Regions from separate parts of the Rhodococcus indonesiensis genome, predicted to be linked through region 1. Evidence: riboswitches for the same ligand, from Rfam matches in the RefSeq annotation. Region 1 holds a riboswitch; the other holds the start of a gene.
What was found. A riboswitch is a leader RNA that binds a small molecule or an ion and turns the genes downstream of it on or off. The one in region 1 is predicted to bind cyclic di-AMP.
Positions count from the first base shown of each region.

Region 2: linked by a shared signal. The riboswitch ahead of ACM26Y_RS05445 (resuscitation-promoting factor Rpf1 domain-containing protein) and the one ahead of ACM26Y_RS14715 (C40 family peptidase) in region 1 are both predicted to bind cyclic di-AMP.

Region 1 is NZ_CP180630.1:3,200,585-3,203,974, reverse strand. Features, by position in the region: gene ACM26Y_RS14720 (DEDD exonuclease domain-containing protein) at 1-1,140, opposite strand, end outside; cyclic di-AMP (ydaO/yuaA leader) riboswitch at 1,630-1,797, shown strand; gene ACM26Y_RS14715 (C40 family peptidase) at 1,812-2,393, shown strand; gene ACM26Y_RS14710 (NlpC/P60 family protein) at 2,593-3,390, shown strand, end outside.
Region 2 is NZ_CP180630.1:1,157,491-1,160,880, forward strand. Features, by position in the region: gene ACM26Y_RS05435 (helicase-associated domain-containing protein) at 1-884, opposite strand, end outside; gene ACM26Y_RS05440 (hypothetical protein) at 945-1,133, shown strand; gene ACM26Y_RS05445 (resuscitation-promoting factor Rpf1 domain-containing protein) at 1,198-1,782, opposite strand; cyclic di-AMP (ydaO/yuaA leader) riboswitch at 1,792-2,017, opposite strand; gene ACM26Y_RS05450 (YccF domain-containing protein) at 2,229-2,621, opposite strand; gene ACM26Y_RS05455 (hypothetical protein) at 2,618-2,860, opposite strand; gene ACM26Y_RS05460 (cold-shock protein) at 3,028-3,390, shown strand, end outside.

The sequences.
Region 1 (3,390 bases):
CTTCGTGCGGGGTATGCGGCGGGTGCAGGTCCGCAGGTGGCAGAACTCGGCGACGGTCGTGGCCACGGCGACGGCGTCGGCCCGCGAGGAGAACGGACCGACGGCGTCGACCGTGGGGCCGCCGACCGGATGCGGTGGAGCCGCGGCGGGCGTCCGCACGACGGACAGCCGGGGGAACGCCTCGTCGGTGAGGGTGATCCACCAGCCCCGCGCGGGGAACTTGGAGCGGCGGTTGTAGGGCGGAGCGTGCGCGGCCAGCAGTCTCAGCTCCCGCACCCCGGCCTCGAGTGCATGAGCGCATTCGACGTGGTCGATCCGGGTGGTGAGCGCCACCATCTCCTTCAACCGGGGCCGGGTCTCGGAACCCGTGAAGTAGTTGCGCACGCGGCGGCGCAGGTCCACGGCCGTACCGATGTACAGCACCTCGTCGGAGGGCCCGCGGAACAGGTACACGCCGGGCCGTCGCGGCAGGTGTGCCGCGAGGGACCGCTTGGCGCGTTGCTCCGCGGTGACCGCCGGCAGGTAGTCCCGCAGTTCGGTGAGGCTGTGGACACCCTGGTTCCCGACGCGCTCGATGAGCGCGTGCAGGACGTCGACGGTGGCCCGGGCGTCGTCGAGCGCGCGGTGCGTGGGCGTGGTGGACACGCGGAACAACTCGGCGAGGGCGGACAGTCGCACGGACGGGGCCTCGTCCCGGCCGAGCACGCGGCGCGCGAGCTTGACCGTGCACAGCACCGTGAACCGCGGCCACGCGACTTCGGTGCGGGACGCCGCGGCCCGCAGGAAGCCGACGTCGAAGCCCGCGTTGTGCGCGACGAGCACGGCCCCTGCGGCGAACTCGAGGAACGACGGCAGGACCTGCTCGATCCGGGGCGCGGAACACACCATGGCGGTGGTGATGCCGGTGAGCTGGACGATGTTCGGCGGGATCGACCGGCCCGGGTCGACGAGCGTGGCGAACTCACCGAGTACTTCACCGCCGCGGATCTTGACCGCGCCGATCTCCGTGATGGCGTCGTCCGTGGAGCTGCCGCCGGTGGTCTCGAGGTCGACGACGACGAACAGCGTCTCCCGCAACGGCGTGTCCAGTTCGTCGAACCCGAGCTGCACCCCGACGGCAGGGTCGGGTCGTCGGGGCACGGTCACGTCGTCAGGGTAGGAGCCGGGTCCGACACCGCGGGGAGTGGGATCCGGCACCAACCGGAGGGAAAAAGAGGGTCGGAGGCCCGGACCCGGCTCGACGAGACGAGGATCACATCGTCGATCACCCGTGTGGGTGTGGGCGCCGCCCCGACGGGGTAGCGACCCGGGTGGCACGGTGGGGCGTGTCGCCGCGACGGGCGGTGTCGCAGGCGTCCTCGCCGCGGAGATCGCCCGCGGGACCTGCGACGACGTGTCAGCGGGCCGGTGGCGGGCCCCGGGGCGTGCCGGCCACCGCCGCCGGGGCCGTCGCCCTCGAACCGACCGTTACGTTTCCGTGATCGCGCGGCCGGGGTCGTGCGGCCCGAATCGGGCATATCTGTCAATCTGCGGCCCATGAAGCGTCGAAGCTCGACATCCTCCGATGCGATTTCGTAATCTTTTCGAGACCAAGCGGTGAGGATGTCGAACCACCAGAGGGGAGACGCCGCTCGGTCACCGCCTAATCGGCGCATCCACAGCGGGTGCCCGAGCCGGGGACCCACGTTGTCCTCTGGGGTGAATCCCCTCCGACCGTCACCGCGGAACGAGGGGTAGGGCTGATCTTCCCAGCCCGAACCCGTCAGCTAACTCGGTCGGCGGACGAACGGAAGAAATGGAGCAAACCCCTCGTGGCGTCTCAGATTTCCAAGCGCACCGTCCGGCGCGCTGTCGTTGCCGGTGCCCTCGCTCTCGGTGCGGTCACCGTCTCGGCCGGTCCCGCCCTCGCGGAGCCGATCACCATTCCCGGCGTCGGCTCGTTCGACCTGCCGGCCGGCGTGACCCTTCCGCCGGAGGTCACCAACCTCGTCCCGCCGGCCCCGCAGGGTGCCGCACCGGCTCCGGCCGCGCCCTTCAGCGCGCCGGTGACCTCGGTTGCCCAGCGCGCCGTGGACGCAGCCCACAGCAAGCTCGGCGCCCCCTACGTCTACGGCGCCGCCGGTCCTGATGCCTTCGACTGCTCCGGACTGGTGCAGTGGGCCTACAAGCAGGCCGGTCTGAACCTGCCGCGCACCAGTTACGACCAGGCCTCCGCCGGCCGGGCCGTGGACGTCTCCGCCCTGCAGCCCGGCGACGTCGTGTCGTTCTACGGCGGTGGCCACTCCGGCATCTACATCGGCAACGGCAACGTCATCCACGCGTCGACCTCGGGTCAGCCCGTGAAGATCGCTCCGATGAACTCGATGCCGGTCGACGGGGCCCGCCGCTACTGAGCGACGACTCCACGACTGTCACGCAGTGCAGCGGGGGCGGACCGGTCGACGCCGGTCCGCCCCCGCTGGCGCTCCGGGGCCGCACTGCCCGGCGCAGCCGGAGCTACCGGCGGGTAGACACGACCCGGAGCCCTTCCGTAACCTGATCGAGATTTTTCGGGTAACGGGTGCGCAACGTCGAACGAAAGGACCTGGTCCCGTGGTGGTGGACTGGACGAAACCGTCGCTTCGGGCGCTGGTGATCGGGGTGCTCCTCGCGGTGTTCTCGGTGGCCGCCCCGGCCGGCGCCGACCCGGTGGGGGAGAGCCCCACCGCCGCACTGGAGCGGCTGGCCGAGCTGTCACGCAAGTCCGAGCAGACCACCGAGGCGCTGCACAACGCCGGAATCGACCTCGACGCGAAGGTCGAGGCCCAGCGCGCCGCCGACGCGGCTCTGACGCGCGACCGGGAGGTGCTGGCCGCCGCGGAAGCGGAACTCGCCGTCTTCCGGCCCACGGTGGACAAGCTCGCCGTCGCCAACTATCGCGGCGCCCGCACCAACCGGTTGTTCGCTCTGATGGTCAGCGAGTCGCCCCAGCAGCTGCTCGACCAGATGGCGGCGCTCGACGTCATCGCCCACCAGACCGCCGACCAGGTCGCGGGATTCCGCACCGCGTCGGCCGCGGCCACGGAGGCTGCGCTGGCCTCCCAGCGCTCGGCCGACCAGGCGCGCGCCGCCGCCGAGCAGGCCCAGGTCGTGCGGGACGAACTGCAGCGGCAGCAGAGCGAACTCGAGGCCCGGATCGACGAGGTGCTCGCCGCGTTCGCCGACCTGAGCGCCGAGGAGAAGGCCACCCTCGCCGGCACCCCGTTCCCCCCGGGATTCGATGCCGAGAAGATCCTGTCGAGCCTGGCCCCCGGCAGCGGCAGCGGTGCCCTGCAAGCCGGCATGACCCGGATCGGCAGCCCGTACAGCTGGGGTGCCGCCGGTCCCTCCGAGTTCGACTGCTCCGGTCTG
Region 2 (3,390 bases), 2.0 Mb from region 1:
TCCACGTCGACCGTCTTGGCGAGGCGACGCAGTTCCCGCACCCCGAGACCCCCGGACTTGAGAGCGGGAGCGGGGAGGGCTCCGAGCGCGTCGATCAGGTTCTCGCAGTGCCGCAGCAGCTCGAGGGCGGCACCCGCCGCGGTGGCGTTGACGTCGGCGACGACGTGCGTCGCGGGCAGCGGCCGGGGCGGGGTGAGGGTGGCGGGGTCGAACGGCGCCTCCTCGCGCAGCGCCTGACCGACGCGGTGCGGCAGCTCGACGGTCTCGTCGTCGAGCCGGATCAGCAGCCCGGCCGCGATCAGGCGCTGCACGGGCCGGTCGGCGGGGGTGCCGGGGGCGGCGTCGCGGGTCCGCCCGACGGGGGAGGTGCGCGCCAGCGTGTCGAGCAGGCTGCGCCGGGCCGGGTCGAGGCCGGCGAGGACGGTACCGAGTTCGTCGGGCAGCTGGTCGGGGTCGGGGCCGCGGCCGAGGCGCCACGGCACCGTCGCGGCGGCGGCCTCGACGACCCGCAGCCCGTCGGCCGGGCCCCACACGAAGGAGAGCCGGCGCAGGGCCTCGAGGGAACGGTCGACGTTCTTGGCGGTGACACGACCGGAGAGGGAGTCGAGCAGAGCGCGTCGCGTGACGGGCTCCCGGTCGGCCCCCAGCCGGGTCAGGGCCTCGACCACCCCGAAGTCGAGGACGGAGAGCTCGTCGGCGGCGCGGAACACCGAAGCACGCTGCTGTGCGCGGCCGGCCAGGACGGTCATCGTGGCGGGTGGCGGGACCACCAGGTCGGGGCGGGCGCGCAGCAACTCGCCGAGGTCGGCGTCGCGGCGGTCGGCGAGCCAGCGGGCGAGTGACTCCGGGCCGGTCTCCGGCGCGGCGGGGTCGGTGGCGGTCATCGACACCAAGATTAGAGACCTGAAGTGGCTGTCCGTGAACCTGCCTGCCAAAATGAGCGCATGGCTGACAATTCGAAGAAGCAGTACGTCGATCCGGGGTGGCCCAAGGTGGCGGACGGGGACCATGCCGTCACCGAGTTGTCCTCGACTCGTTCCGGCCCGCTGTCCCCGTACGGTGAGGAGATGGAGTTCCCGCTGCCCGTCGACGCCCTCCCGTACACCCATCCCCGCACCGTCATCAACCGCTGATCCGGATTGCGAAAGAGCCCCGCACCTGCAGGTGCGGGGCTCTTTCGTGCGGCTGTGCCGGGTGTCAGCTCGGCAGGGCGGCGTTGACCGCGTCGACGAGGTTCTGGTCGACGGCGATGCCGGCCTGGCGCAGGGCGTCGAGACCCTGTTCGAAACCGGCCCGCAGGCCCTGGGCCTCGGCGGGCAGCGCAGGCACCTCGGGTGCCTCGGGGGCGGCCTCGACGACCGGGGTGTTCTGGACGGTGCCGGCGCTCGTGGACGGCGCGCTGCGCTGCGTCGGCGCACTGCTCAGGCCGAGGCTCGAGGAGCAGGACGGCCATGCGCCCCAGCCCTGGCCGGCCAGCACTCGCTCGGCGACGACGATCTGCTCTTCACGGCTGGCCTGGTTGGCGGTCGCGGCGTACTCGCCGCCGCCGTAGGCGTTCCACGTGCTGGGGGAGAACTGCAGGCCACCCTGGTAGCCGTTGCCGGTGTTGATGCCCCAGTTGCCGCCGGACTCGCACTGCGCGAGGCGATCCCAGTCGGAGTCGGGAGCGGCGTTGGCGGTGCCGCTGAAGGCGACGCCCGTGACGCCGAGAACGGCGCTGGTCAGCGCGAACTTGGCGACGGTGCGGCCGGTGTTGGTGGGTTTGCGATGGCGTCCGCTCATGTCGGCTCCGGTTCCTCTCCGTACGCGCCTGCGAGGTCAGCTGTCGGGTTCGGGCTGAAGAGGTAGCCCGGCCTCCTCGCCGGTGGGCGATTCGGCTTCACCCCGAGGACCGTCGCCGTGGCGACGATCCGGGTGCCTCCTGGGAATCGGTGTTCCCTGGGAGACCGTGTGGGTCCCCCGCTTCCTGCTCCCGTGGATCGTTCGTCGGGACACCGGGATTCCGCGGAGCAGGATTTGGCGCGACGGACCCGGGGTGGCCGAACCAACCGGCCGGACACGACGGTAACGGCTCGGGACGGTGATTGTCACCAATTGATAACGCCGGGCGTCGCACGCACGATGCAGAGGTGGCCGGTGTGGCGCGATGAAGTCGCAGGTAGGGCCGAAAGTCCATCGCCGGTTCCGGTCTGCGACCTCCCCGTTATTCCCGCGTTATGTGAGGAACGTCACACGTAACCCGGCCGGTTGTCCACCGGGACGATGTCCTTCCCGAGCGGCATCAGCGAGATCGGCACCATCTTCAGATTCGCGAGCGCCAGCGGGATGCCGATGATCGTGATCGCCATCGCGATCGCCGTCACGACGTGCCCCAGGGCGAGCCAGATGCCGGCGACGACCACCCAGATCACGTTGCCGATCAGCGAACCCGCCCCCGCTGTGGGCTTGTCCACCACCGTCTTGCCGAACGGCCACAGCGCGTACACGCCGATGCGGAACGCCGCGATGCCGAACGGGATGGTGATGATCAGCACGAAGCAGATCAGGCCCGCCACGAAGTACCCCAGCGCCAGCCACAGGCCGCCGAAGACCAGCCAGATGATGTTGAGCAGAATCCTCACGTGCGGTCCCTTCCGCGGGCGCGCCGGCCGGAGCGCAGCGCGAAGGTCAAGGCCAGCACGAAACCGAGCGGCCAGGCGAGAGTCAGCAGATACAGGACCAGGCCCGGCCGGCCGTCGGTGACGACGGGGGTCAGGAAGATCGCCACGACGGCGACGACCCCGACCGCGAAGCAGGCCAGCGCGGCCTTGAGCAGGCCGTTGCCCGGTACGGAAGAACTGGAGGTACCCACGCGTTCCACCGTAGTGCTTCCGCGGCCCGGCGCGCCTTCGCCGGACTTTCGGAAGCGGACTCCGCCACGGGTACACTGACGCATGTCTGCGCGTCCCGCACTCGAAGCGGGGCGCGTTGTTTTGCATATCCACTCGTGCCCTGCGGGGCACGGCTGTCGAGGAGCGGGTGAACGCAGTGCCTACCGGCAAGGTGAAGTGGTACGACGTGGAGAAGGGCTTCGGCTTCCTGTCCCAGGAGGAGGGCGAGGACGTCTACGTACGCGCGTCCGCGCTCCCGGCCGGGGTCGAGGGCCTCAAGCCGGGGCAGCGGGTCGAGTTCGGCATGGCCGCGGGCCGCCGCGGGCCGCAGGCCCTCAGTCTGAAACTGCTCGAGCCGTTGCCGTCGGTCCGTCAGGGTGGCCGGCGCGAGGCGGCCCCCCAGAAGCGGCACACCCCCGACGAACTGCACGGCATGGTCGAGGACATGATCAAGCTCCTCGAGGCCACCGTGCAGCCGGAGCTGCGCAGGGGCCGTCATCCCGAGCGCAAGACCGCCCAG